Regions from separate parts of the Hymenobacter sp. UYAg731 genome, predicted to be linked through region 3. Evidence: riboswitches for the same ligand, from Rfam matches in the RefSeq annotation. Region 3 holds a riboswitch; each other region holds the start of a gene.

The links. Region 3 has a riboswitch for S-adenosylmethionine ahead of ACVWYF_RS11135 (phosphoadenylyl-sulfate reductase). Riboswitches for the same ligand answer to the same signal wherever they lie in the genome.
Region 1: linked by a shared signal. The riboswitch ahead of ACVWYF_RS03260 (amino acid permease) and the one ahead of ACVWYF_RS11135 (phosphoadenylyl-sulfate reductase) in region 3 are both predicted to bind S-adenosylmethionine.
Region 2: linked by a shared signal. The riboswitch ahead of ACVWYF_RS21990 (peroxiredoxin-like family protein) and the one ahead of ACVWYF_RS11135 (phosphoadenylyl-sulfate reductase) in region 3 are both predicted to bind S-adenosylmethionine.
Region 4: linked by a shared signal. The riboswitch ahead of metH (methionine synthase) and the one ahead of ACVWYF_RS11135 (phosphoadenylyl-sulfate reductase) in region 3 are both predicted to bind S-adenosylmethionine.

The regions. Positions count from the first base shown of each region.
Region 1 is NZ_JBSSEC010000001.1:754,361-761,592, forward strand. Features, by position in the region: gene ACVWYF_RS03250 (right-handed parallel beta-helix repeat-containing protein) at 104-976, opposite strand; gene ACVWYF_RS03255 (hypothetical protein) at 1,285-1,749, shown strand; gene ACVWYF_RS03260 (amino acid permease) at 1,791-3,248, opposite strand; SAM riboswitch class I at 3,483-3,575, opposite strand; gene ACVWYF_RS03265 (TonB-dependent receptor plug domain-containing protein) at 3,794-5,773, opposite strand; gene ACVWYF_RS03270 (M1 family aminopeptidase) at 5,992-7,232, shown strand, end outside.
Region 2 is NZ_JBSSEC010000010.1:13,323-20,554, forward strand. Features, by position in the region: gene ACVWYF_RS21970 (T9SS type A sorting domain-containing protein) at 1-537, shown strand, start outside; gene ACVWYF_RS21975 (homoserine dehydrogenase) at 622-1,881, opposite strand; gene metX (homoserine O-acetyltransferase MetX) at 1,941-2,969, opposite strand; gene ACVWYF_RS21985 (O-acetylhomoserine aminocarboxypropyltransferase/cysteine synthase family protein) at 3,241-4,620, opposite strand; gene ACVWYF_RS21990 (peroxiredoxin-like family protein) at 4,666-5,331, opposite strand; SAM riboswitch class I at 5,697-5,812, opposite strand; gene ACVWYF_RS21995 (LysM peptidoglycan-binding domain-containing protein) at 6,137-6,418, opposite strand; gene ACVWYF_RS22000 (hypothetical protein) at 6,604-7,023, shown strand; gene ACVWYF_RS22005 (erythromycin esterase family protein) at 7,185-7,232, shown strand, end outside.
Region 3 is NZ_JBSSEC010000003.1:699,227-706,458, reverse strand. Features, by position in the region: gene cobA (uroporphyrinogen-III C-methyltransferase) at 1-127, opposite strand, end outside; gene ACVWYF_RS11145 (sulfate adenylyltransferase subunit 1) at 143-1,435, opposite strand; gene cysD (sulfate adenylyltransferase subunit CysD) at 1,592-2,512, opposite strand; gene ACVWYF_RS11135 (phosphoadenylyl-sulfate reductase) at 2,645-3,403, opposite strand; SAM riboswitch class I at 3,675-3,763, opposite strand; gene ACVWYF_RS11130 (RNA polymerase sigma factor) at 3,970-4,548, shown strand; gene ACVWYF_RS11125 (hypothetical protein) at 4,680-5,459, shown strand; gene ACVWYF_RS11120 (hypothetical protein) at 5,456-6,742, shown strand; gene ACVWYF_RS11115 (PPC domain-containing DNA-binding protein) at 6,839-7,232, shown strand, end outside.
Region 4 is NZ_JBSSEC010000006.1:95,669-102,900, forward strand. Features, by position in the region: gene metH (methionine synthase) at 1-2,751, opposite strand, end outside; SAM riboswitch class I at 2,940-3,048, opposite strand; gene ACVWYF_RS18460 (NUDIX domain-containing protein) at 3,259-3,834, shown strand; gene ACVWYF_RS18465 (molybdopterin molybdotransferase MoeA) at 4,091-5,314, opposite strand; gene ACVWYF_RS18470 (SDR family oxidoreductase) at 5,461-6,528, opposite strand; gene moaC (cyclic pyranopterin monophosphate synthase MoaC) at 6,797-7,232, shown strand, end outside.

The sequences.
Region 1 (7,232 bases), on a different contig from region 3:
ACCGGTGGCTTTGCGACCGGCCGCCCCGGCCGCGCCACGCAAAAAGCGGGGCACCTCTTGCGAAGCGCCCCGCCCGCCCACCGGCCGGCCAGCAAGTAGGGGGTTAAAAGATGCGGTAAAACAGCGTTTTGCCGTTGCCGCTACCGCCGCTGCCGGTGGTGGTGATGTGGCCGGTATTGCCGTTGCCGTCGTAGCCGCTGGCTTTGTTGCTGTTCGAGGTGCAGCTCGTGACGGTGTGCGCGATGGTCTGGCCGGCGCTGCCCAGCTTGAAGCCGTTGCCGTCGCCGCTGCCACCGTAGCCGTTATTGGTCGAAGTGCAGCTCGTGATTTTCACGGTATAGGGCTGGCCGTAGAGGTCCCAGCCATCGTCGGAATTATGGTTGGCAGTGCAGTGGTCGAACTTGTTGTTGGCCCCGGCCGAGAGCTTGCAGGCAAAGCCGTCGGCGTTTTCGCCGCCGTTGGCCGTGTCGAAGTTCTCGGTGGAGGTGCAGTAGGTGATGTTGTCGTCGTGCGCGCCGTTGTACACCTGCAGGCCCGAGTCCTTGTTGGCCGTCGTGGTCACGTTGTTGGCGTAGTTATAGCCGCCAATTTGGAAAACCAGCCCACAGTCCGGCGCGTTCTTGATGGTCATGTTGGTGATGTTCCAGTAGCTCCCGTTCACCTTCACGCCCCAGCCCGAGGGCACCCCGGAGCAATCCAGCGTGCCGCCCGTGAAGTTGATTTTGGCGCTGGACGTACCGCTGCGCAGCAATTGCAGCGTGCTGGTGAGCCGAATGGTGCCGCTCACGGTGATAACGTCGCCGGGATTGGCGGCGGCAATGGCGTTTTTCAGGGCTGTTTCGGTGGTCACCGTGGTGCTCACATCGGCGCTGGCCGTGGTAGCGGCGAGGGGTTTCCCATCGGCCGATGGGTCGTTGGTTTTGGAGCACGCGGCCAGGGCTGCGGCAAGTAAGAGAATGGCGGGAATTCTTTTCATAGAAGACGGTTTTGATTAGGATGAAAAGGCGTAACTAACGGGCCGATTGGGTGGCCAAACGTAGGCTGTTCCGGCCGCGCCGCAAGCTGTTTTCCGGCATTAAACTGCGCAATCGATGCCGGCATCGATACCGGTATCGATTGCATGACGGCGGCTCAATTATTGCTCCGTGATATAGCAGTATTTCAAAGCTATAACCCCGTCCGGCTGGCCCACCCCGCCGCTGTGGGCCGGGTGCCCACCCACGGCCCCCACAACCGGCCGCCGGGGCCGCCGTAGAACCGGCACACCTTTTCCCTCCCATTTTTATGGCCCGTATCATCGTTGGTTTATTCACCAGCACTTCCGAAGCCGAGTTTGCCGTGGCCCAGGCGCAGGCCGCCGGCCTCGCCCCCGGCAGCATCAACCTGGCCACCCGGCAAACCCTGCAAGCCCAGCACCTGCCCGACGCCGGCGCGCCCGCCGAACCCTTCCGCACGGGCGTGACGCGGTTTTTCACGGACCTGTTCAGCGGCAGTACGCTCGATGATGCGCCGGCCTACATCGCCGCCACCGGTCCCGAGCACGCCGTAGTCACCATTGAAACCGCCACCGGAGAAGAATCCGAGTTGGCCCGCGCCGTCCTCGACCGCTGTGGGGCCGTGGACGTGTACAAGCAGCGCCCCCTCAGCCCCACCGCCGCCCCCACCGCCGGCGGAGTGGACCTCGAAGGCGACCTTGACCGGGTGCGCGACGATGAGGAGCTGGACGCCAACGGGCTGACCACGCACTAATGCCCCCGGTCCGACCGCTTAGGGCGGTCGGACCGGGGGCATTAGTCTTGCTTCGCGGCCTCCTGCGCCGGCCGCAGCTTGCTGTTCCGCTTCCCGTACCCGAAGTAGATGACCATGCCAATGGCCAGCCACACGATGAGGCGCAGCCATGTTTCCCAAGGCAGCGAGGCCATCATCACCAGGCACACCACGATGCCCAGAATGGGCACCACCGGCACCCACGGCGTGCGGAAGGGGCGCGGCGCGTCGGGGTTGGACCTGCGCATGATGAGCACGCCGAGGCACACCATCACAAAGGCCAGCAGCGTGCCGATGCTCGTCATCTCGCCCACTACCGCGATGGGCACGAAGCCCGCGAACACCGCAATGAAGCACCCCAGCAGCAGGCTGGACTGAAACGGCGTGTTGAATTTCGGGTGCAAGCGCGAGAACACCGGCGGCAGCAGCCCATCCTTCGACATCGAGAAAAACACCCGCGACTGCCCCAGCAAATCCACCAATATCACGGACGTATAGCCGATGAGAATGGCCAGAATCACGGCCGAGCTGAGCCAGGCATAGGGCGTTTTCTCGATGGCAATGGCCACCGGCGCGGCGCTGTTCTTGAACTCAGTGTAGTTGGCCAAACCGGTCAAGACGTGCCCGAATAGCACGAACAAAACGGTGCATACAGCCAGCGAACCCAGAATGCCAATGGGCATATTGCGCTGCGGGTTCTTGGTTTCCTGGGCCATGGTGGCCACAATATCGAAGCCAATAAAGACGAAGAATATCACGCCCGCCCCGCGCAGGATGCCGCTCAGGCCGAACTCGCCAAACGTGCCCGTGTTAGCCGGGATGTAGGGTTGGTAGTTGGCCGGGTCAATGTACTTCCAGCCCAGCGCGATGAACACCAGCACCACGGCCACCTTCAAGGCCACCACCAGCGCGTTGAACCACGCCGACCCTTTCGTGCCCCGCGTGACGATGGCCGTAATGGCCAGCACGATGAGCATGGCTGGCACGTTTACGAAGCCGTGTACGGTGCTGCCATCGGCCAGCGTGGCCGACTCGAACGGCGACATCACCAGCCGCGCCGGGATGTGCAGCCCGTATTTACTCAGGAACTTGATGAGGTACTGCGACCAGCTGATGGCCACCGTAGCCGCCCCTACCGAGTATTCGAGCACCAAATCCCAGCCGATAATCCAGGCAAACAGCTCGCCCATGGTGGCATACGAATACGTGTAGGCCGAGCCCGAAACCGGCACCATCGCTGCAAATTCGGCGTAGCACAGCGCCGAGAAGGCGCAGCCCACGGCGGCCACCACGAAGGAAAGCGTCACGGCCGGCCCCGCGTTGTTGGCCGCCGCGATGCCGGTGAGCGAGAACAGGCCCGCCCCAATAATGACCCCGATGCCAATGGCAATCAGGCTCACGCCGTTCAGGCTGCGCTTGAGGGTGTTCGCCCCCGTTTCGGCCGCTTCCGCTCGGAGCAGCTCCAGTGATTTTTTCAACATAATGAGATAGAAACGCGCCACGCTACCGCCCCAATCGGAGCAGCCGTGCCGCAAAGCAAAAAACCCGTAAAAAAGGAATGAAAATGCGCCGGCCGTAGCTTCAGCTACGCGGCGCTACGGCCCGCAATCAACAGCAACAACAGCCCGCGACCATCGGTCCTGTCATCAACAAACGGACACAAAAAACACCAGGAAAAGCAAGCGAGGCAGCAGGAACGGCAGGCACGGCAGTTGTTTTTATATAATCAGGAGTTGGCACCATACCCACGGTTGCGGGTGGTTGCCGGCGCGTCATTGAGCCTGTCTCTCAGCGCCTCTGTATAAAAACAATCCTTCGGGGAGAAAGAATTGATGCCGCAAAGGTAATGCCGGATGCGTACCCCGCCGGCGGTTTGGGCAAAAAATAGACCGTCAGGCCGAGCGCAGCCGAGGCATCTCGCGTGCAGAAGCAAACCAATCGTTGAAAAAGGTTACTACCACACGCGAGATGCCTCGGCTGCGCCCGGCATGACGGTCGTGAGAATCACCCCGCTGACCTCCCCCTCCTACCGCCGCAGCGCCAGCCGCACGCCGGCCATCAACCAGCGGCCGGGCATCTGGGCACCGAGCAGGTCGGAATACTTCGCGTCGAACAGGTTCTGGGCCTGGCCCACCACCCAGAGGCGCTCGGGCAGCAGCGCCACATCAAGGCGGCCATTGATGACCACGTAATCGGGCGTGAGCTGGGCATCGTTCACGGTGGCACTGGCTACAGTCTGCTGGCTGGCGCGCTGCTTGTATACCCCGCCCAGGCTGGCCGTGAAGCGACGATGCACCAGGCTCACATTGCCGCTAACGAGCTGTTTCGCCACGTTGCTCAGGTATTGCGATACAATGTTGCCGTCCACGTTCAGGTGGGTATAGGTGTAGCCCACGCTGCCTTCAAGGCGCAGGCCCTCACTCAACTGGGCGCGGGTACTGGCTTCGAATTCGAGGCCCTGCGTGCTCACGGCAAACAGGTTTTGGGCGTAGCGGTAAGTGCTGGCAGGGTTGAGATTGGTGAAGCCGGTGCCGGCCTGCACCTCGCTGCCGTGCGTACTCACGTAATCAATCAGGTTCCGGCCATAGCGGTTGAAGTAGGTGCCGCGCAGCGTCAGGGCCGGGCCCACCACGTAGTCGAGACCGCCCTCGTAGCTCCAGGTGCGCTCAGCTTCGAGGCCGGGATTGCCCACGTTGAAGCCGTTGGGTACGGTACCGGGCCGGATGGCCGAGTTGTACTGCTCGGTGAAGTTGGCCGCCCGGATGGCGCGGCCCACGGCGGCGCGCACCGTCAGCTTCTCACCCAGCAGCTGGCTGGCGGTGAGTTGGGGCAGCACCTCGGTCCCGTAGGCTTGGTCGTGGTCAAGGCGCAGGGCGGCGGTCAGGTTCAGGCCGGCGGCGGGCATGAGGCCGGCCACGGCGAACGCGCCTTGGTGCCACACGGCGTGGTCGCCGCGGTCGTTGCTGCGCACGCTGCGGCGGTCGGCTTGGCCGCCCAAAGTCAGCTGTACCTTATCGGAGAAGCGCAGTTGGTGCTGGGCCTGCACGTTGAGGTAGTGCATGAGGTGGTCGCTGGCCGCCGAAGTGGGCGTGTACACGTAATAGTCGGTGCTAGACGTACCCACCAGCTGCAATTCGGTACGGGCGCGGGCGTTCCAGTCGTAGCGTATTTGTCCCTGGTACCAGTCGCGCGAGGTGGTTTCGCGGGCGCGGTCGCCGGCGTTGGTCGTGTAGAAATTCTGGGCGTTGTAGTCGCGGCGGTCGAAGCTGGCGCGGGCGGCGGCGCTCAGCTTGTTGTTGATTTGGTAAGCGCCCGAGAGCGAGTAGGTGTTCAGCTTGAAGTCGTTGCGCAGGCCGCCGGGTAGGTTCAGCAGCTGGCCGCTGGCCGTGTTGTTGAGGATGCCGCCGGCCAGCCGCAGGCCCTTGTCCTGGCCGTAGAAGCCAGCATTGGTGGTTTTCAGGTCGTACTCACCGGCCATGAACGTGCCGCCCACTTCCACGCCATCGGGCCGGTGGGTGGCGGCGAAGGTTTTGGTAACGATGTTCACGAAGCCGCCCACGGCGTCGGGGCCGTAGAGGGCCGCGCCGGGGCCGCGCACCACTTCAATCTGCTCAATTTCGGCCGGCGTGATGGGCAGGTAGCCGGCGAAGTGGCCGGTGAGCGGGTCGTTCAGCCGCATGCCATCCAGAAGAATGAGTACTTGGTTGAAAGTAGAACCCCGCAGCGTGATATCGGCCTGGGTGCCAAAGTTGCCCCGGCTCTGCATCTCAATCGCAGGCAGCAGCCGCAGCAAATCATCGAGCGACGAAACCGGGTACTGAGCGAGCGTGCGGCCGGGCACCACAGTCACGTAGCGGCCGGTTTGGCCCGCCACCTGGTTGAGACGGGTACCGTACACGGTCACCTCGTTCAGGGCGCGGGTGCTGTCGGCCAGTGTGCTCTGGGCGAGGGCGTTAAAAGTAAAAAGGGAGCAGAAAAGGGGGGCGGTGTAGCGAGTGAGTCGCATTCATAAGGGAGTTGGTGGGGGTGCAAAGCTACCGTAGCGCGGACTTTGTAGTCCGCGTCCCCGCGCCGTTCGGGTATCGTTCCGGGACGCGGACTACAAAGTCCGCGCTACTTTCGCCCTTGCGTCAGGCAACGTTGACATCCCGCCCGCGTCCTTCGCGCGAAACTCACTTTTTCTCATTTCGTTTCTCTATAAAGCACCTTTTCGCATTAGGCCTATTGGGTCTGGCGGCCACCACCCCGGCTTTCGCGCAGGCTCCCACCCCGCCGGCTGCCAAGCCCGAATCTCCCTACCGCGCCTCGGCAACCAAGGTCAACGACCTGGTACACACCAAGCTCGACGTGCGTTTCGACTATGCCAAGCGCTACCTATATGGCAAGGCATGGGTCACGCTCAAGCCCCACGCCTACCCCACTGACTCGCTTCGCCTCGACGCCAAAGGCATGGACATCAAGGCCGTGGCGCTGATGAACGGCGCCCAGCAGACCCCGCTCAAGTACGACTACGCCGATGGGATGAACCTGCGCATCAGCCTAGGCCGCGTATTTAAGCCGGGCGAGGAATACACGATTTACATCGACTACGTGTCGAAGCCCGACGAGCTGAAAGTGAAGGGCTCGGCCGCCATTACCGACGCCAAGGGGCTGTATTTCATCAATCCCGACAGCGCAGTGGCCGGCAAGCCGGTGCAAATCTGGACGCAGGGCGAGACGGAAGGCTCGTCGGCCTGGTTCCCGACCATCGACCGGCCCAACCAGAAAACCACCGAGGAAATCTCGATGACCGTACCCGCCAAGTACGTCACGCTCAGCAACGGCCGCATGGTGAGCAGCACGCCCGCCGGCCCCGGCCTGCGCACCGACGTGTGGAAAATGGAGCTGCCCCACGCCCCGTATCTGTTCATGATGGCGGTGGGCGACTTCAAAGTCTACAAGGATACTTGGCGCGGCAAGGAGGTTAATTATTACCTCGAACCCAAGTACGCGCCCTTCGCCAAGCAGATTTTTGGCAATACGCCCGACATGTTGGAGTTCTACTCCAACCGCCTCGGCGTGGAATATCCGTGGAATAAATACAGCCAGATTGTGGCCCGCGACTACGTGAGCGGGGCCATGGAAAACACCACCGCCACTCTGCACGGCGAGCAGGTGCAAATGACCGACCGCGAGCTGATTGACCGCGAATACGGCTCCGAATCGGTGATTGCGCACGAACTGTTTCACCAGTGGTTCGGCGACTACGTGACGGCCGAAAGCTGGTCCAACATCACCGTGAACGAGACGATGGCCGACTTCTCGGAAGGCCTCTACGCCGAGCACAAGTACGGCAAGGATGCCGCCGATGCCCACTACTACCGCTACCTGCGCCGCTACCTGAGTTCGCCCCGTGATGCCACCAAAAACCTGGTGCGCTTTCATTACGACGAGCAGGAGGAAGTTTTCGACCTCGTGAGCTACCA
Region 2 (7,232 bases), on a different contig from region 3:
GCCGGCAACGCGCCCCTGTGCAGCGTACACGGCACCGCCGATGCCACCGTGCCCTACCTGCAAGGCCGGGTGGGCTCATTCCTGCCGCCCAAGTACGTGTACGGCAGCGGTCGCCTCAACCCCCGCGCTACCGCGCTGGGCATCCGCAACACGCTGCGCACCCTGCGCGGAGCGGGCCACATTCCCTTCGAGAGCAACGCGGCCTACGCCGATACCACCTTCCGCACCATCCGCGATTTTCTGCGGCCCGTGCTGGCGCTGCCCGGCCTGGTTGTGACGGCCGCTAAAGTCCCGGCCACCCTCGCGCCCGCCGCCCAGGCCTACCCTAACCCCGCCGCCGACGCCATCCGCATCCAACTGCCCGAAGCCTGGGCCGCCGCCGCCGAAGCCCAGCTGATTGATGCCGCCGGCCGGGTGGTCCGCACCATTCGCCCCACCAGCACCCGCGACCTGAGCGTACTGCGCGGGACGCTCAATGCCGGCATCTATTTGCTGAAAGTCCCCGGCCAGCCCCCGGTCCGCATCGAGTTCCGCTAACCGCCCGCAGCTAACCGAAGAACCCAAAGAGGCCCCGAAACAGCGCTGGCGTTTCGGGGCCTCTTTGGTTGTGTTGGGCTGTAATCAGGCCAAAGCCGCTGCTTCGGTGCGGGCCGGTACCGCTTCGGCCACCGTCCGCACCGCGCCCCGCCGGGCCACGAAGATGCCGGCGGTCCGCAGCTCCTTACGCCAGGCCCATAGCTGCCGGAGCGCCACCGGGCCGGTAGCGTAGGGGTGAAGGGCATCGGTTGCCAGGGCTTCGGCGGGCAGCTCCAGCCAGGTGAGCACCTCGCGCAGCACGCTTGCGTCGGCGTGGCTCACGTAGGCATCCAGCTCCAGGCCCTGGGTGAGCTGGGGTGCGGGCGCACCGGCGCGCCGGGCGTAGCCGTAGCGGTAGCCGCGCCGCAGGGCCAGCACGTCGGCCAGCACTGCCGAGCCGGTGGGGTGCCCGCCCGCCCCGCGCCCGCGCAGGAACTGCGGCCCGGCGTATTCGGCCGCAATCACCACGCCGTTGAACTCGTGCTCCACGGTGAACAGCGGCGACTCTGGCCCCACCAGCTGCGGCGTCACAAGGGCCGTCACGCGGCCATCGGCCAGGCGCTCCACGCTGGCCACTACCTTGATTTTCTGGCCCTGCGCCGCCGCGTAGGCAATATCCGCCGCGCCAATGCCCTCAATGCCCAGGTTCAGCACCTCATCCGCTTCCAGAAAAACCCCGTAGGCGTGGGCCGCCAGAATCACCGCCTTTGAGCGCGGGTCAAACGCGCCCATGTCCAGCGCTGGGTCGGTTTCAGCAAAGCCTTTGGCCTGCGCCTCGGCCAGGGCCGGGCCGTAGTCGGAGCCTTCCTCGCTCATGCGCGTGAGCACGTAGTTGGACGAGCCATTGAAGATGCCCTGCACCGCCCGCAGCGGCTCATGGCTGAAATAGCCGTCCAGCGTCCGCACCACCGGGATGCTGCCGCACACGGCCGCCTCATACAGCAGCGCGCCGCCGTGCTGCTGCTCCAGCTGCACCAACTCGGCGAGATGGCGGGCCAGCATGGCCTTGTTGGCCGTCACCACCCGCCGGCCCTGGCGCAACGCCGCGCTCACTAATCGGAACGCCTCATCGGCATCGTCGATGACTTCCACCAGCACGTCCAGCGTGGGGTCGTTCAGCAGCTCATCGGCGTGGTAGGTGAAGCGGTCGGCGGGCAGCGAACGGGGCTTGGTGGGGCTTTTCACGGCAATGCGCGTGATGGCCAGCCCCAGGCCGGGCTGCTGTTGCAGGATGTCGTAAAAGCCCTGCCCCACGCAGCCAAAACCAATCAGGCCGAGGCGCAGGAGTTGTTTATCAGAATCCATAGGATGGATGGTTTTCAAAGGTCAGAAAAGAAGTAGGGTACGACCCCGCACCCTACCCGTTAATGCACAAACGTGGGCGCGTAGAACAGCTCCAGGAAATGCGTGATGGCCGCCGTTTCCAGCAGGAACCCGTCGTGCCCGTAGCGCGAGTCCAGCTCGGCATACATCGCGCCGGGAATGTGGGCCGCCAGCTCCCGCTGCTCCGTGAGCGGAAACAGGACATCGGAGGTGATGCCCAGCACCAGCGTGCGCGCCCCAATGCGGGCCAGCGCCGCCGGCACCCCGCCCCGGTTGCGGCCCAGGTGGTGGGTGTCCATGCTCCGGCTCAGGGAAACATAGCTGTAGGCATCAAAGCGCGACACCAGTTTATCGCCCTGGTAGCGCTGGTAGGCGCTGGCACGGTGCTCGCGCAACAGCTCGTCGTCGGTAGGGTCGGTCTGGGTTTCGGCGTAGGCCGAGTAGCTGCGGTAGCTGAGCAGGGCCATGGCGCGGGCGGCGCGCAGGCCGTCGTCGCCCCCGCCGGGCTGGCCGGCGGCGTAGGTCGGGTCGGCCTCAATGGCCAGCCGCTGGGCCTCATTAAAGGCAATGCCCCAGGCTGAATGCCGGGCGTTGGTGGCAATGACGACCAAATGGTCGAACAAATCGGGCCGCTGCACGGCCCACTCCAGCGCCTGCTGCCCACCCATTGAGCCGCCAATCAGCGTGTTGATATCCGCCAAATCCAACTCTTCCCGCAGCGCCTCGTGCGCCGCCACCAGGTCGCGGATTGTCAGCAGCGGGAAGTGCTGGAAGCGCGCCTGGCCAGTGGCCGGGTCGGCATCGAGCGGCCCGGTGCTGCCGTAGCACGAGCCCAGCACGTTGGCGCACACGATAAACCACTCGGTGGGGTCGTAGTAGCAGCCCGGCCCTACCAGGCCCGGCCACCAGGCCAGTACGTCGGCGTTGGCCGTGAGGGCGTGGCACACCCACACCACATTGTCGCGGTCTTCGTTGAGCTGGCCCCAGGTCTGGTAGGCTACGTGCGCCCCGGTCAGGGTTTCGCCGCTTTCCAGGGTCAGGTCCGGCAGTTCAAATACTTGGGTTGGCATAATTCAATTAAGTAGCACAGCTTCAGAACCAGCGAACCGGCCCGACGCAATAGTTTCTCACTCCCATTTCTCCTCCCATCACGGAAGAGGCCCGGGCCGGCGCACCGATTCTAAAGCTGCGATAAAACTCGGCCGCCAGCGAGACTGGCACCGACCCGCCAAGGGTGGCCCGCTGGCGGCAATATTGTTAGTGGTTAACGGTTAGTGGTTAACGATTAATCCTCAGTGGTTTTTACCATGTCACTGACCACTAATCGTTAACCACTAAAAACTATACTTCCAGCGGCTGGGCGTGCTTCAGTGCGGGCTCGCCCACTTCCTCGCCCTCCGTCGGCAGGCTGGCCGTGTTGCCGATGGCATCAAACGCCGCCTGCAAGTCGGCCTTGATGTCGTCGAAATGCTCGATGCCCACCGACAGGCGCAGCGAGGTGGGCGTGACGCCGGCGGCCAGCTGCTCCTCCTCGCTCAGCTGCTGATGCGTGGTGGCCGAGGGCTGGATGATGAGCGTTTTGGCATCGCCCACGTTGGCCAGGTGGCTGATGAGCTTCAGGCTGTCGATGAATTGCGAGGCATTTTCCTTGGTGCCCTTGATGCGGAACGAAAGCACGCCGCCGTAGCCGCGCTTGAGGTACTTGCTGGCGATGGCGTGGTAGGGGCTGCTGGCCAAGCCGGGGTAGTTCACGCTTTCCACCTGCGGGTGCTGCTCCAGCCAGTTGGCTACTTTCAGGGCATTTTCCACGGTGCGGTCCACGCGCAGGCTCAGGGTTTCGAGGCCAATGAGCAGCTGCCAGGAGTTGAACGGGCTGATGGAAGGCCCAAAGTCGCGTAGCCCCTCCACCCGCGCCCGGATGATGAAGGCAATGTTGCCAAATGGCCCGCCCTTGCCAAATACGTCATTGAAAATCAAGCCGTGGTAGCCATCGCTCGGCTCGGTGAACTGCGGGAATTTGCCGTTGCCGAAATCGTAGGTGCCGCCATCCACAATCACGCCGCCCACGCTGGTGCCGTGCCCGCCAATCCACTTCGTGGCCGATTCCACCACGATGTGCGCGCCGTGCTCCAGCGGCCGGAACAAGTAGCCGCCCGCGCCAAAGGTATTGTCCACAATCAGCGGCAAGTCGTGCTTCTTCGCAACGGCCGCGATGGCCTCAAAATCCGGAATGCTGAAGCTGGGGTTGCCAATGGTTTCCAGGTAAATAGCCTTGGTCTTCTCGTCAATCAGCGGCTCAAACGAAGCCGGGTTATCACCGTCCGCAAAGCGCGCCTCGATGCCCAAGCGATTGAACGCCACCTTGAACTGGTTGTAGGTGCCGCCGTACAGGTAGGCCGTGCTCACGAAGTTGTCGCCGGCCTGCAGAATGTTGTTCAAAGCAATGAACTGGGCCGCCTGACCCGAGCCGGTGGCCAGTGCCGCCACGCCGCCCTCCAGCGCCGCCACGCGCTGCTCGAACACGTCGGTGGTGGGGTTCATCAGGCGGGTGTAGATGTTGCCGAACTCCTTCAGGGCAAACAGATTGGCCCCGTGCTCGGCGCTTTTGAATACGTAGCTGGTGGTCTGGAACAGCGGCACGGCGCGGGCCCCGGTGGTGGGGTCGGGCTGCTGGCCGGCGTGGAGCTGAAGGGTTTCGAAGTGTTGGGGCTGAACGGACATGATGTTGATATTTTAAGCGGTGAAGCGTTGATTATGAATGTTGAATTAGAGTTGAGCCAGCGCCTCCAGCAGCACGGCCGGGTCGGGCCGCTGCTTAAAGTTGGCTTCGGTGGCGGCCCAGGCAATGATGCCATCCCGGGCGATGACGAACGTGCCCGTCAGCGGCAGCTCGCCGCTATCGTCGCCGTTGAAAATGGCCAAGTCGATGCCCACGCCGTGCAGCGTGTGGTACACGGCATCGCCCACCTGGTAGGCCAGCCCGTACTGCCGGGCCACCGCGTTGCCGAGGTCGCTCAGCACTGGGAAGCGCAACTCCTTTTCCTCGGCCGTGAGGCTGGTGAGGTCCGGCGTTTGGGGCGAAACAGCCACCAGCGTGGCATTAAAGCCCTTGAAATCGGCCAGGGCCTGGTTGTAGGCCCGCAGTTGCACATTGCAGTAGGGGCACCAGTTGCCGCGATAAAACACCAGCACCACCGGGCCGCTGGCCAGCAGCGTCGTCAGCGAAACTGGCTGGCCCGCCGCGTCTGGCAGGGTGAAAGCGGGAGCCGTTTGGCCGGCCCGGAGGCTGCGTTGCGCCAAACCGGCCGCATGCACGGCCGCAATGCCGGCATCGATGGTTTGGCTGGCGGTGGCGGGCAGCAGGGTGGCCAAGTGTTGGGCCGTAGCGGCCAGTTCGGGTTGAATGGAAGCGGGAGTGGTGAGCGTGGACATGCGAAGTCGAGAAGAATATCTGGGTGAGGGAGAGAGACTTCTTCGGGGAGCATGGTCCGCCTGGGGCGGTAGTCCGGTGCAGCGCGGGCCGGCCAGTGGCCGCGTTCAGCGCATTCGATGCACCCGCGTGGCCCCAACGGGCCAGGTACAATGGCATTCCCACGAAGAAGAAAGAGGAGGTTGTTAGGCCGAAATCAGACTAGCAACAACACGCGCAACAACAGCACATTCGCATTCGCCCGTTGGGCAATGCCACAATCCGGCCGCCATCGGCCGAAACGAAGAAACCCGATGCCAGGGCGCGAAAAGCAGCCGGAGCATTCGGGAGAAAAAAAGCAGGATGTGAGGGATTTTCCATGGCACTCGAATCATCTGTCCCAGCGCGGCCGAAGCTGCGGGTGGGTAGGAATTGGCACCTTTCGTTTTGCGAAGGTTGCCAGTGGGTCACGGAGCCTAGTCTCTCGCCACTTCTGTATAAAACTTGAAAACTGCCCACCGTTAGCGGGGAGTACCTGTTTGGTATTGGCAAATGTACGGGAGAATTTTTGGGATGGGCAAGCGGGGGAGTGAAAATATTTTTGGTGGGGTGTTGGTGAACGTCTGGAACGTCATGCCGCGCGTAGCCGAGGCATCTCGCGTGCTACTGCTGAGTTTTTTTCCACGATTGGTTTACTCTCCCGAGCGAGATGCCCCGGTTACGCTCGGCATGACGTTCTGGGAGCATCGCCCTTATGACCCCACCAAACGCAAAAAAGCCACCCTGAAACAGAGTGGCTTTTCTCACCTTTTTTCTGCAAAAAAGTACCTAGAGACTAGGTATGGTCAACACCTGTCCCACTTCAATGTGGTCAGGGTTGTCGCCGATGAGCGCCTTATTGGCGTCGTATATCTGGTGCCACTTGGCGGCGTCGCCGTAGTGGTGTCTTGCTATTTTGGAGAGGGAATCACCGCTGACAACGGTATACGTGTTGCCGGTGGCTTCCGGTTTGGCATTGCCAAAAAAATCGGTGCCGCCAGCCGCCGGCTTAGCCGCGGGCTCTGCGGGCTTCTGGTCGCCTTTGTCGCTGATGAAATCGAAGAGTCCCATGGTATCAGTGAGGTTAAATGGAGAGATGAGTGCTGCCGAAAGCGCTTGTGAGCGGGCCGACCGGGTTGCTATACGGGCAAGCCCAAGCGGGGTTGCGCTCTAAACTCTTTTGCGTCTGCGTCGTAAGCCGACGAGTCCGCACCTCGCGTGTCACTTTCATTCTTTCACCATCACCCTTTTTGCCCATGAAACTCCAGTCCCTTTTTTCGCTCCGTTACTTCGCCAGTCTGCTGCTGCTTGTGTCGCTTTTTGCCGCTTCGTGCAGCAACGATAAAGGCAAAGTGGAGGGCGTGAACATGCTGTACGGCACCGATAGCAAGGTGTGGAAAACCGCCAAGGAAACCGATACCGCCGGCGACAAAGTAAAGCAAACTGACGCCCAAAAGCAGGAAGAACTGCGCATTTTCGCCAACGGTACTTACAACATGACCGGGGCCAGCGGGGCCGTTTCGGGCAAATACACGTTTGACCAAGCCGGCAAAACTGTCACCATGACCCCCGACGGTACCACTACCAGCAACACCTTCGCCGTGGAAACCCTCACTGACAAAAAGCTCACGCTGAAATCGGCCGACGGGGCCGCCCTGATGCTCGAAGCCGAGTAAACCATTCCGGAATCAACCAAACGAAAAGCCTCGAACCACGCCGGTTCGGGGCTTTTTTTGTGGCAGAATTCCCGCCAGCGCCATTCGTTTTTGCCTCAGTGCGCTACCTTTCTGCCAATTCCGACCGCGCTGTGCGGCTTTCCTCCTCCTTTTTTCTGTTGATGTTTACTCATCTGAAAGCGGCCACCGCGCTACTCGCGGTGGCCCTG
Region 3 (7,232 bases):
GCGCGTCGTACAGCACGACATCGGCCGCGGCCAGGGCTTTCGCACCTTTCAGCGTCAGCAGGTCCGGGTCGCCGGGGCCCGCGCCCACCACGGTCAGGCGGGGGATGAAAAGAGGGGAATCAGCCATATTACAGGTCAAATACTAGATGGAAAACACCGCTTCGGCGGGCACTTCCTCGGTGAAATATTCCGGGTCGGTGGCGGCGATGAGGCCGGCGGCGAGCGTGGCCCCGGTTTGCTCATCCACTAGGATGAAGGCTCCGGTCACGCGGTTCTGGCGGTACTCGTCTACCACCAGCGAGAGGGCAGTTTTCAGGCGCACCCGCACGATGTCGTTGAGCCGGGCCTCGTCGGTGCCCTGGCTCTCGAAGGTTTCGATGTTGGTCTTTTGCAGGATGGTGGTCACGACCGCCTTCACCGTGGCCGCGTGGTGCTGCACCAGCAGCTTGCGGCCGGCGCGCAGGGGCCGCTCATCCATCCAGCAGAGGGTGGCTTCCAGTTCGCGCACCACGGCCGGGTGGGCGCTGGTGGGCACAATGGTCGCGCCCCGGCTCACGTCCACATCGTCGCGCAGGCGCAGCACTACTCCCTGCGGGGCACTGGCCGTGGCCACTTCCCGCTGGTTCACCTCAATGGCCTCAATCACCGTTTCCAGCCCCGAGGGCCAGATGCGGACCCGGTCGCCGGGCCGGTAGGTGCCGCTCTGAATCCGGCCAGCGTAGCCCCGGTAGTCGGGCAGCTCTTCGGTTTGGGGCCGAATCACATACTGCACCTGGAAGCGTGGCTCATTTGGGTTAACATCAATGGCAGCGGGCACGCTTTCCAGATGTTCCAGCAGGCTGGGGCCGTGGTACCAAGGCAGGAAATCGGAGCGGCGCACCACGTTGTCGCCATTGAGCGCGCTCAGCGGAATGGCAACCACGCTGGGTAGTTTCAGCTGCGCGGCAATAACCTGGTAATCGGCCACAATTTTCTGGAAAATCACTTCCTCGTGGCCCACCAAATCCATCTTGTTCACGGCCAGCACGAAGTGCTGAATGCCCAGCAGCGAGGCCAGTAGCGTATGCCGCCGAGTCTGCTCAATCACGCCCTGGCGCGCATCCACAAGCACAATGGCCAGGTCGGCATTGCTCGCGCCGGTTACCATGTTGCGGGTGTATTGGACGTGGCCCGGCGCGTCGGTAATGATGAACTTGCGGCGCGGCGTGGTGAAGTATTTATGCGCCACATCAATGGTGATGCCCTGCTCGCGCTCGGCCTTGAGGCCATCGGTGAGCAGCGCCAAATCGACGTCGCCGCCGGTGCTGGCACGGCGCTTTTCCAAGGTGGCCAGCACGTCGAGGGATACGGAGTCGCTGTCGTACAGCAAGCGGCCGATGAGCGTACTTTTACCATCGTCGACGCTGCCGCAAGTAATAAATCGGAGAAGGTCCATTTTTTGTAATGGGGTAATGATTGTTTTCAGAACGTCATGCTGAGCGTAGCCGAAGCATCTCGCGTGCAGCAGTTATTCCTTTATTTCGATTGATTTAGTGTTGCGGTAGAGATGCTTAGACTACGCTCAGCATGACGGCCAGCCGGGATTATTTGCCTAGAAATACCCGTTCCGCTTGCGGTCCTCCATCCCCGTTTCGGAGAGGTTGTCATCGAGCCGGGTCGCGCCGCGCTCGCTCACTTTGGCCAGCAGCAGGTCCTGAATAATGTCGTCGACGGAGGCAGCATCGCTTTCCACGGCGGCCGTGCAGGTCGAGTCGCCCACGGTGCGGAAGCGCACGCGGCGGTTCACGATTTCGTCGGTTTCGTCCAGGTTCAGGTGCTCGCTGAAGCCCAGGAACTGGCCGCTGGGCAGCACCACGCACTGGCGTTCGTGGGCGAAGTAAATCTCTGGCAGCTTGATGTTTTCGCGCTGGATGTAGTTCCACACGTCCAGTTCGGTCCAGTTCGAGATGGGGAACACACGCACGTTTTCGCCCTTCTGGATGCGGCCGTTGTAAATGTTCCACAGCTCCGGGCGCTGGCGCTTGGGGTCCCACTGGCCAAAGTCGTCGCGAACCGAGAAGATGCGCTCCTTGGCCCGGGCCTTTTCCTCGTCGCGCCGCGCCCCGCCAATGCAGGCATCGAACTCAAATTCCTCAATCACATCGAGCAAGGTGTAGGTTTGCAGGGGGTTGCGGCTGGGGTACTTGCCGCCCGGCTCGTGCAGGCCGCGCTCCCGGATGGTGTCCTCCACCCGGCGCACAATCAGCTTTTCGCCCAAAGTAGCGGCCAGCTCGTCGCGGTAATTGATGATTTCCTCGAAGTTGTGGCCGGTATCGATATGCACCAGCGGAAACGGAAACCGGCCCGGCCGAAAGGCCTTTTCGGCCAGTCGCGTGAGGGCAATCGAGTCTTTGCCGCCCGAGAACAGCAGCGCGGGCCGCTCGAACTGACCGGCCACTTCGCGCAGAATGTGAATGGCTTCGGCCTCTAAACGGTCGAGGTAATCGAGATAAACAGGGTTTGATAATGACATAGGAAGCCGAGGCCCGAAAAATCGGGCGAAATTGAAAAACCGGAAGAAGGAGGGTGGGATAAGGCCCGCGAGGGGTGCCTTTGGGGAAGAAAGTAGCGCCAGCGGCCCGGCCGCTAGCGCAGGAATTCGGGCCTAGCCCGGCATTCGCTCCACCACCGGGTCGAGGCCCTGGTGGGCGGCGGTGGCGTGCAGGCCGCACTCCTTGGCGACGGCATCTTCCCACCACCAGCGGCCGGCGCGGAAGTCCTCGCCCGGCGCAATGGCCCGGGTGCAGGGCGCGCAGCCAATGCTCACGAAGCCTTTGTTGTGCAGCGGGTTAACCGGGATGCCGTGGGCCTGCGCGAAGGCTTCGCACTCGGTCCAGGTCCAGTCGAAGAGCGGGTGTACTTTGATGAGCCCGTGGCCGGCGTCCCACTCGGCGGGGTGCATGGTCTGGCGGTTCGCCGACTGCTCGGCGCGGATGCCCGTCACCCATACCTGCTGGCCGGCCAGAGCGCGGCTCAGCGGCTCCACCTTACGGATATTGCAGCACTCCTTCCGGTTCGCAATGCTCTCGTAAAAGCTGTTGGGGCCTTTTTGAGCGACCAATTCTTCGAGCGCGGCAGTTTGCGGCGCGAAGACTTCGATGGTCTTGCCGTAGCGCAGCAGGGTCTTGTTCCAGGTCGAGTAAGTCTCCTGGAAATTGCGGCCCGTATCGAGGGTGAAAACCCGGATGGGTAGGTCGTTTTCGAAGATGAAGTGGGTGATAATCTGGTCTTCCAGGCCGAAGGAGGTGGAAAACGAGACGCGGCCGGCGAAGTGGTCGGCCAGCAGGGCCAGGGTTTCCGGCACCGAGCACTCGGGCAGGTAGCGACGCAGGTCAGCGACCTGGCTCTCAAGGGGTAATGCCATGATGGAACGGGGAGTTTTTCTCCGTAGAAAAAACCAAAATGAGCCGCGAAGGCTGTAAAAACCCGCTACGCGTCGCGCAGTGCATCAATCACCACAAAAGGGATAGCGGGGTGGCCGCCGCAGCAGCCGCCGGAAGAAAAGCCCTAGCTCAACAACCAGCAATCGCCCCCAGCATAACGGCCAGGGGACAGCCCATGCAACAGCACATTCGGCGCGGGGCGGCGAAGGGGACGGGTTGCGGGCGGTGGTTGCGGAATGTGCTCACGGCAGTTTTTTATATTTCAGGACTTGGCACCGTTCCAACGGGTGGGGGTTGCCGGCGTTTCGTCGAGCCTGTCTCTCCGCGCCTCTGTATAAAAATGGGTAGCGCCCCAAACGAGGGTTGCTGGGACAAATGTAAAGGACGAAAATGCGAAATGCCAAAATTTTGTTTCGCGCAGATTGAAACTGCTCACTTCGCCAAAGGTTTGGCGGCCGTGCTTTCGCCGCGTAATTTGCCGTGCAACCCCTGAACCCTGCGCTTGGTCTATGGGTTGCTTAAGCACTTCTAATACCTCGTTTTCTGCATGGAAGCCCTAGCCCACTCCGCCTACGTCGACATCAACGCCCCGTTGGTGGAGCGCTGCCGCCTCAACGACCGCCAGGCCCAGGCCGAGATTTACCGGCGCTACTCCAAGGCCATGTTCAACGCAGCTCTGCGCATCACCGGCGACTATGCCGAGGCTGAAGATGTGCTCCAGGAATCATTCCTGAGCGCTTTTCGGGAGCTGAGCGGCTACAAGGGCGACTCGTCGTTCGGGGCTTGGCTGAAGCGGATTGTGGTGAACAAAAGTATCAACTGCCTGCGACAGCGGCGGCTGGCGCTGGTGCCGCTGGGCGAGCAGCACCACGACGAGCCCGCCGAAGCCGCCGCCCACTCGCCCGAAGACGAAGCCGACATGCACTACCGTGCCGACGTGCTGCGCCGCTGCATTCAGGAGCTGCCCGACGGCTACCGCGTGGTGCTCAGCCTGTACTTATTGGAAGGCTACGACCACCTCGAAATCGCCGGCATCCTGGGTATTTCCGAATCTACTTCCAAATCGCAGTACAGCCGGGCGCGGGTTCGGCTGCGCGAATTAGCCGCCCAGCGTGGCCTTAGCTAAGTTTTTTTATCTGTTATCACTAGTCATTTAACCCCTCAACTACCCTTCATCCTTTTTCGCCCGGCCGCGGTTTTCGTATAGCCCCGTGGCCCGCCCTGAACCTGGACGAACCGTGCGTCTGCTACTCATTCATGGATACCAAGAAAAATAATTCCCTTGAAACCTTCGTCGAGCGGCACCGTGCCGATTTCGACACCCACGAGCCGCGCCCCGACCTTTGGGCCGCGTTGGAGGAACAGCTCAATGCCGCCGCGCCCCAAACGCCGGCCATGCGCCTGGCCGAAGTTTCGGAAATGCCTTTTGCTGCGCCGGTGGCTGCAGTTGCGCCGGTGGCCCAGCCCGCAACTCGCGCCAGCTGGTTTCAGCGCTACGGCGTAGCGGCAGCTTTGGCCCTGCTCGTGTTCGCCGCCGGGGCCAGCGAAGCCTGGAAAGCCAACCGCGCCGCGCCCGAAACGGCCGTGGCGGTTGCGCCCGCCGCCACGCTCAGCAGCCCCGCCACCGACACCGACGCGGCCTTGTACCAGGGTGGCAACCCGCTGTCCCTCACCGCCGCTGAGCACACCACCGGGGCCGACAGCCAGCTGGTGCGCGCCGTGCGCGGCATGGAAGCCTACTACACCAACCAACTGGCCCGCCGCCAAACCGAACTGAGCCAGCTCAGCGGCCCCGGCATGGCCGCCATGAACGCCGACTGGCAGCACGAGTTGGTGTCGCTCGATTCCAGCTACCGCGAACTGAAACAGCAGCTGCTGCACCACCCGCAGCCCGACGCCGTGCTCACGGCCATGAACCGCAACCTGCAAATCCGCCTCGACATTCTGGACCGCCAGCTGAACCTGGGCAACACGGCCCAGGCGGCCCCCAACAACAGTTCTTACGTGCTGGCCGATAGCCGGCGCCAGGCCGAATGAACCAGCCCCTGGTTTTCCGGGTAAGCCGGGTGTTGGCGCTGTGCGGCGGGCTGCTGGGCCTGTTGAGCCCGCGTAGTGCGCAGGCGCAGGACCGCCCGAACCGCTGGGTTATCGTGGGCCACGGCGTGGCCATCAACATTATCACCCCCGAAGCCCGCCGGGCCGAAGCCGCCCTGTTTGGCCTGGAGCCGGAACCTGAGCAGCAGCCCCAGCCCCAACCCCAGCAGAACCCGTTGGTGGACCAAACCGACGGCCAGGGCAGCGCCAGCCTGCAAGTGGAGCAGCGCCGCCACCTGCTGCGCAGCTACGCGGTGGCGAAAAATGGGCGCCCGTTTTCGCTCGATACGCGCTACGGCCGGGTGCAAATCAATACTTGGAATAAGAAGGAAATCAAGGTGGATGCCGAATTGGTGGCACGCTCGGAAAGTGACGCTGGTGCCCGCCAGATTCTTGACGCATTGGGCGTGCAGTGGCTCGACTACGACGCCAAAACCGGGGGCGTGGCCGTGAGCACGCAGTTTGGCCCCGCATTGCGCGGCCGGGCCGGCGGCTGCCGCTACGAGGTGAACTACACCGTGTGGCTGCCCCGCACCACGGCCCTGAAAATCTACAACAGCTTTGGCGAAGTGACCCTGGCTGGCGATGTGAGCGGCCCCACCGAGCTGGCCGTGGAATACGGCACCCTGCGCACCGCCCGCCTCGAAGGCCCGCGCAACCTCATCCGCATCGGCAACGGCGACTGCCGCATTGCCTTCGCCGGCCGCGCCAGCATCGACGCCAGCTACGCCCAGCTGCGCCTCGACACGGGCACGACGGTGGACCTACGCAACAACTATTCCGACGTGGACATTGGTACCGTGCAGGACCTGACCGTGCATAGCAAGTACGGCGACGTGGCCCTGGGCACGGTGCGCAACCTGCGCGGCTCATCAGGCTACTCGCGCTTCACCATCGACAAACTGGACGAAGCCCTCGACATGGCCCTGCGCTACTGCCCCGATTTTGTGGTGCGCGACATGGGGGCCAATTTCCGCCAGGTGAACCTCGACGGCGGTTTTAGTACCATCCGGCTGGGCTTTGCCGAGGCCCCGGCCTTCCGCTTCGACGTAAGTACCGAGCAAGGCCAGCTACTGGTCGATAAAAACCTGGTGCGGGTGCTCTCGCAGGAAAACGGCCCGCAAACCAGCGACGTGCTGGGTACTTTCGGGGCCGCCGCCCCGGCGCGGGGAGCCGGCAACGTGAACATCAAAGTGCGCTACGGTACGGTGCGGTTCAGCAAGTAGTATGTATCGTGGACTCTGCGAGTCCGCGTGTAAGCCGTTCCAACGCGCGGACTCGCAGAGTTCACGATACAGTATCTTGGTCGCGTGCTTCGATTCATGCTCCTCTCCCTGCTGGCCACTTCCGCGCTGGCCCAAACCCCGGCCCCCGTGCCCGCCGCCCAACACTCCGCCCTGAAAACCTACGCTCTGCGCCTGCGCCCCGGCGACGACCTGCGCCAGCAGCTCACGGCCTTCGCGCAGCAAAACCACCTCCTGGCCGGCACCATGATTACCTGCGTGGGCAGCCTCACAGTGGCCACGCTACGGCTGGCCAATCAGGAAGGACCCACGGTTTACAAAGGGCATTTCGAGATTGTATCGCTGGTCGGGACGCTTTCCACCAACGACTCGCACCTGCATCTGGCCGTTTCGGACAGTACGGGCCGCACCATCGGCGGGCACTTGCTGGATGGCTGCCGGGTGTACACCACGGCTGAAATCGTGCTGGGCG
Region 4 (7,232 bases), on a different contig from region 3:
CAGCTCGGCGAGGTCGTAGTCTGCGAGCACTTTGGTGCCGAGAAAGCTGGGCTTGGTGATGGCAACCGTGTTCCAGTCCGACTGCACGCCGTTGGCGCGGGCGGCCTCGATGGATAGGTAGCGTTTGTCGCGCTGACGGCTGGCGTAGTCGGCGCGCAGGGCGGCGTAGTCGTCGGCCACGGTCTGGGCGTAGGCCTTTTCGCCCGAGCCGAGCAGGCCGGCCGCCACGCCCACCGAACGCGAGGCATCGTTGACGTGGACCACCGCGCCGCTGTACGACGGCGCGATTTTCACGGCCGTGTGCAGGCGCGAAGTCGTGGCCCCGCCGATGAGCAGCGGGATTTTCAGGCCGCGCTTTTCCATGGCCTGGGCCACGTACACCATCTCATCAAGTGAGGGCGTGATGAGGCCGGAGAGCCCAATAACGTCCACGTTTTGCTTCTGGGCTTCGTCGAGAATCTTCTCCAGCGGCACCATCACGCCGAGGTCCACGATGTCGAAATTGTTGCAGGCCAGCACCACGCCCACAATGTTCTTGCCGATGTCATGCACATCGCCTTTCACGGTGGCCATCAGGATTTTGCCGGCCGTCTGGCGTTCCGAGCCCTGCTTGTCGGCCAAGAGGTACGGCTCCAGGTAGGCCACGGCTTTCTTCATCACGCGGGCCGATTTCACCACCTGCGGCAGGAACATTTTGCCGGCCCCGAACAGGTCGCCCACCACGTTCATGCCGGCCATCAATGGCCCTTCGATTACCTCCAGCGGCCGGTTCACCTGCTGGCGTACTTCCTCGGTATCCTCGTCGATAAACTCGGTAATGCCCTTCACCAGCGCGTGTTGCAGGCGCTCCCACACGGGGAGGCTGCGCCACTCGTCGGCCACTACTTCGGCCTTGTCCTTCTGCTTCACCGTATCGGCGAATTCCACGAGGCGCTCGGTGGCATCGTCACGACGATTCAGCAGCACGTCTTCGGCCAGCTCCAGTAGTTTGGGCTCGATTTCGTCGTATACGCCGAGCTGGCCGGGGTTCACGATGCCCATGTCCAGCCCCGCCCGGATGGCGTGGTAGAGGAAGGCCGTGTGCATGGCCTCGCGCACCAAATCATTGCCCCGGAAGGAGAAGCTGATGTTGCTGATGCCGCCGCTGGTGAGCGCGCCGGGCAGGTTGCCTTTAATCCAGCGTACGGCCTCGATGAAGTCGATGGCGTAGTTGCGGTGCTCGTCCATACCCGTGCCCACGGTCAGGATGTTGGGGTCGAAAATGATGTCGGAGGGGTCGAAACCCACTTCCTTCGTCAGGATATCGTAGCTGCGCTGGCAGATTTCCTTGCGGCGTTCCAGCGAGTCGGCCTGGCCGTTTTCGTCGAAGGCCATCACCACCACGGCGGCCCCGTACTGGCGCACGGTGTGGGCCCGTTCGCGGAAGGCTTCCTCGCCCTCTTTCAGCGAAATCGAGTTCACGATGCTCTTGCCCTGTACGCATTTCAGGCCGGCTTCCAGCACGCTCCACTTCGAGGAGTCAATCATCACCGGCACCCGCGCAATGTCGGGTTCCGAGGCGATGAGGTGCAGGAACGTCGTCATCACCTGCTCCGAATCGAGCATGCCCTCATCCATGTTGATGTCGAGGACCTGCGCGCCTTCCTCCACTTGTAGGCGGGCCACGGCCAGGGCTTCCTCATACGCGCCGGTGCGAATGAGGCGGGCAAAAGCGCGCGAACCGGTCACGTTGCAGCGCTCGCCCACGTTCACGAACAGGCTTTCCTTAGTGATGCCGAAGGGCTCCAGACCGCTCAGGCGGGTGGCCGGCGGAATTTTGGTGGGTAGCTGGCGGGGCTGGTATTTCTCGGCCAGCTTGCTCAATTCGGCAATATGCTGCGGGGTCGTGCCACAGCAGCCGCCCACCACCGTCACGATGCCTTCCTTCAGATAATCTTCTACCAGCGCGGCAAATTCTTCCGCCGATTCGTCGTAGCCACCGAAGGCGTTGGGCAGGCCGGCGTTGGGGTAGGCCGAGATGTGGACGTCGGAAATGCGGCTCAACTCCTGCACGTACTGGCGGAGCTGGTCGGCCCCGAGGGCGCAGTTCAGGCCCACGCTCAGCAGCGGCAGGTGCCGAATCGAGTTCCAGAAAGCCTCCACCGTCTGCCCCGAAAGCGTGCGGCCCGATGCGTCCGTAATCGTGCCCGAAATCATGACGGGCACCACGCGGCCGCCTTCGTCGAAGAACTTCTGCACGGCGTAGAGCGCCGCTTTGGCGTTCAGCGTGTCGAAAATAGTTTCGATGAGCAGCGTGTCCACGCCGCCGTCCACGAGGCCGCGCACCTGCTCCAGGTAAGCGGTAGCCAGCTCATCAAACGTCACGGCGCGGAAGCCGGGCCGGTTGACGTCGGGCGAGAGCGAGGCGGTGCGGTTGGTGGGGCCGACCGCGCCGGCCACGAAGCGCGGCCGCTCCGGCGTGGCATACTCATCGGCGGCCTCGCGGGCCAGTCGGGCCGACTCGTAGTTCAGCTCATACACGACGTGCTCCAGACCGTAGTCGGCCTGCGCGATGGTGGTGCCCGAGAAGGTGTTGGTTTCCACCATATCGGCCCCGGCGGCAAAGTATTCGGCGTGAATGCCCTTGATGATGTCGGGCCGGGTCAGGCTGAGCAGGTCGTTGTTGCCGCGCAACGGCTTGGGATGGTCGGCGAAGCGGGTGCCCCGGAAATCCTCCTCCGTGAGCGGGTGGCGCTGAATCATGGTGCCCATCGCGCCATCGAGAATCAGCAGGCGCTGGCGGAGCAGCTCGGGGAGGCGGTAGCGCGAAGCGAAAGCTTCGCGTTCCGGAGAAATAGTGGGCAGGGTAGGGGCGGAAACGGACATTTCTTTCTGGGTCGATATAGCAGCGTAAGGGCGCATATCCAGAAAGAAACCCGGGCGCAAGCGTCCGGTTCCGGCTGTCATCTTCTTTCACCAAAAACGGCGGTGAAACGGGAGTTGGCACCTACTCGTGGTAGGTTGCCAAGACGTCATCGGGCCCGGTCCCTCGGTCTTTCTGGATAGCAGCGTAGGACGAAGATACAACGGAACGGGCGTTGCGGCGCAAGCCAACGCAGGCGTTGTGAGCGCACCGTTAGGCCGGCTGCGCGGTCCCGGGCCAGGCGTTCGCCGGGATGCAAAGGGCGGGCGGCGGGCTTTTCGCCGACGGTTAGCTGCGGTACCGATTTGCCCAACCGCGTCGTTACTTGTTTTCAACAACGAACTTTCAACCCCTGTATGAACGCACGAATCTGCCTCCGCGAGCAGGAAACCTTATCCGACGACTGGTTTACCCTGCGCAAAATCACCTTCGACTACCAACGCAAAAACGGTACCTGGGAAACCCAATCGCGCGAGGCCTACGACCGGGGTAACGGGGCCGTTATCCTACTGCACGACCCCGCCACCGACCACGTCATCCTGACCCGGCAGTTCCGCCTGCCCACCTTCGTGAACGGCAACCCCACGGGCATGCTCATCGAAGCCTGTGCCGGCCTGCTCGATGACGAGCACCCGGACGCGGCCATCATCCGCGAAACGGAGGAGGAAACCGGTTACCGCCTCACCCACGTTGAGAAGGTGATGGAGGCCTTCATGAGCCCCGGCTCGGTCACGGAGCGCCTGTTTTTCTACCTGGCCGAATACTCGGCGGCCACCGAGCAGCACGCCGGCGGTGGCATCGAGGAAGAGGAAATCGAGGTGCTCGAAATGCCGCTGCCGGAAGCCCTGGCGCTGGTGAAAACGGGCGAAATCCAGGACGGCAAAACCATTATGCTGCTGCAACACCTGCGGTTGCGGCAGCTAACGGCGTAGCGTAGCCCGACAAGTCGGTGCCGACTTCGGGAGGTGCGGAAAGGCACCCCGACAAGTTGGGGCCGGGTTTTGGAGTGCCGGAAGGCCATCCCAACAAGTCGGGAGTGGGTTTTGGATTGCTGGAAGGGCATCCCGCCTTATCGGGGTCGGCTTTTGGGACTTCAGAAGAGCATCCCGCCTCGGTGGGATAGCCTTCCGGAGTTGCGAAAGCGGCTCCCGCCTTGTTGAGGACGGGTTCTGGATAGCGGCTACCGAGCTACAACCCCCATGCCGGCCATGCGCTGCCCGCCGCAAACACGGCCGGTTCCGGCGGCAGCTCCAGAAACGCGGTGGCCCCTACCAGCCCCATCATGTCGCCGGAACCGCCCACGCGGAGGGGCGTAGCCAGGCGGCGGCCCTCGGCGTCCACGGTCAGGCGCACGGGCACGAAGTGCGTGAGCTGGGGTTTGAAGGCGATATCAACCGTGAGCACGGCCGGCGCGGGCGCTTCAATAGTGGCGGCCGTTTCGGCCGCACCCTCGGGCTGCTGCACGGCGCGCAGCCAGGGCCGTACGTAGCGGCAGGCCGTGATGAAGGTGGACACCGGGTTGCCGGGCAGCCCAAACACCACCGGCCCGCTGGCCCGCGCCCCAAACCAGAGCGGCTTGCCGGGCCGCTGCTGCACTTCGTGGAAGATTTCCTCAACGTGCAGCTCGCGCAGCAGGCCCGGCAGGTGGTCGGCGCGGCCCTTGCTCACGGCCCCGCTCAGCACCACGGCATCGAAGCCGGCGGCCAGGATATTGGTGAGGCCCACGCGCAATTCCTCCACGTTATCGGAGAGGTGAAACAGCGAAACATCGGCCCCCATCTGCGCAAACAGCGCTTGCAGAGCATACACATTGGAGCGCCGAATCTGGTGGGCCAGGGGCGTGGCGCTGATGCCCACCAGCTCGTCGCCGGTGCTCACCACGGCCACACGGGGCGCGCGGAGCACGGCTATTTCAGCCGCGCCCACGGTGGCGGCCACGGCCAGTTCGGCGGGGCCGAGGCGGGTGCCGGTCAGCAGCAAGGCATCGCCGGCGCGGCGGTCAGCAGCCTGGTGGTGAATGTTGACGCCGGACGCAGCGGGCGGCGGAATTTGGATGCGGGCGCGGTTGTCGTGCAGCAGAATGTCTTCGTAGCGAATCACCGCATCGGCCCCGGGCGGCAGCACTGCGCCGGTCATCACCTCCACGGCCTGCTGCGGGCCGGGCAGCGGGCGGGCGGGCTCGCCAGCGTACTGGGTGTGGGCAATGTCGAATTCCGACTGACCCCCGGCCCAGGCGGCGAAGCTCACCGCAATGCCATCCATCGCCACCCGGTTGAATGGCGGAAAGTCGCGGTCGGCCGTGAGGGTTTCGGCCAGGATGCGGCCGGCGGCGTGGGGCAGGGCCACGGTTTCAGCGGGCAGCGGGTGGGCAGTGGCGAGGACGCGGGCGGTGGCTTCGGCGGGGGTGAGCATGGGGGGAAGGTTGTAAAAATTACATCGAAAAGCACGTCATGCAGAGCGCAGCGAAGCATCTTTATTGCAGTAGTAATTCTAGTCGGAAGAGTTAGTATTGAGGTAAAGATGCTTCGCTGCGCTCTGCATGACGTTCAATTAGCGCCCTACGGAATGAGCCGGTCCTCGCGCAGCTTCGCAAATAAATCGAAAAACGAGTCCTCCGTGGGCTGGAACACGGTGAAGCCCCGCTTGCGGCTGTTGGCCATGTCCGTCATCACCTCAATGGGCCGGCCCAGGTCCAAATCGGTGTGCCAGGGCGAGGCAAGGCGGCTCAAATCGGCTTCGGCCAAGCTGTTTTTGGTGGCAATTTCGCGCCACAGGTCGGCATCGCCGGCCATCTCCGTTTCCAGTGGGTGAATGGTGCCATCGAAGCCCATGGCCGCCACGCCAAACCACTCGGCCAGGCGGCCCCACAGCTGGCTCCAGCGAAAAACGTCGCCGTTCACCACGTTGTAGGCCTCATTGCGGGCGGCCTCGGTGGTGGCGGCCCACACCAGTTGCTTGGCGATGACGCGGGCATCGGTCACATCCGACAAGCCTTCCCATTGCGCCCGCGAGCCGGGCCAGCGGAACGGCCGCCCCGTGGCCTTGCAGATGCTGGCGTACACGGCCAGCGTGGTGCCCAGGTTCATCAGATTACCCACCGCCTTGCCGATGATGGTGTGCGGCCGGTGGATGCTCCAGGTGAAGCCGTCCCGCGCGGCGGCGGCGTACACCTCGTCTTCCTGGGCGTAGTAAAAGTTGTCGAGCGCCAGGCGGGGCTGCGACTCGCGCAGGGGCGTGGGCGGCGGTACGCCACCGCTCACGTAGGCCTCAAACGGCCCCAGGTAGTGCTTCAAACCCGTTACCAAGGCTACGTGCTGCACGGTATGCTTCGGGCCAAGCACGGCCAGCAGGTTGCGTACCATAGCACCGTTCACGCGGATGTTCTCGGCCTCGGTGTCGTTGCGCATCCAGCTGGTGATGAAGACGTGCGTGGGCCGGATTTCGGCCAGGGCGGTTTCGAGGCTGGCCACGTCCATGAGGTCGGCGGCCACGGGTTGCAGGCCGGCAATGTCGGTGCCGGGGCGGCGGGCCAGGCCGTAGGTAGGCCAGTTATGAGCGAGCAGCTCCTGGGCCAGGTTGCTGCCGATGATGCCGCTGGCACCAACGACTAATGCGGTATTGGTCATGATAAAAATCGGGGTGAAATAGGCGGCCCGGTTGGGCCGGCGCGGCGGGTTTCGCCGGGGCGGGCGGGGCGATTTTGGCCCGGTGCCGGGGTGAAAACGGCTGCCCGGCCCAATAGTTTGCGGTAAAACAATAGGAGTAGCGCGGACTTTGTAGTCCGCGCCCCCGCGCCGCCTGGCTGTCGTTCGGATATTTGCTGGGGACGCGGATTACAAAGTCCGCGCTACTATCCATCCAACGATTAGACGCAAATATGCGTCTCTACGCCCTATGCTGACCAAGAATTTCACCCACGTCAACGCCGTCAACCAGCCCACCATGGTGGATGTGGGAGCCAAAATGCCCACCCGTCGCGTGGCCCGAGCCCACTGCCGCGTGGTGCTGGGCGCAGAATTATTGAGCCGCGTGCAGGCCGGCGAAATGCCCTCGCACAAAGGCCCGGTTATCCACACGGCCATCCTGGCGGGCATCATGGGGGCCAAAAAAACGGCCGACCTCATTCCCCTCTGCCACCCGCTGGGGCTGGACGATTGCCACATCACCATCGAGCCTGATGGGGCCGATGCCCTGCGCGTGGTATGCACCGCCGTGGTTACGGGCCGCACCGGCGTGGAAATGGAGGCCCTGACCGGGGCTACTGTGGCCGCCCTCACCATCTACGACATGTGCAAGGCTTTTTCGCATGATATCCGCATCGAAGGCGTGC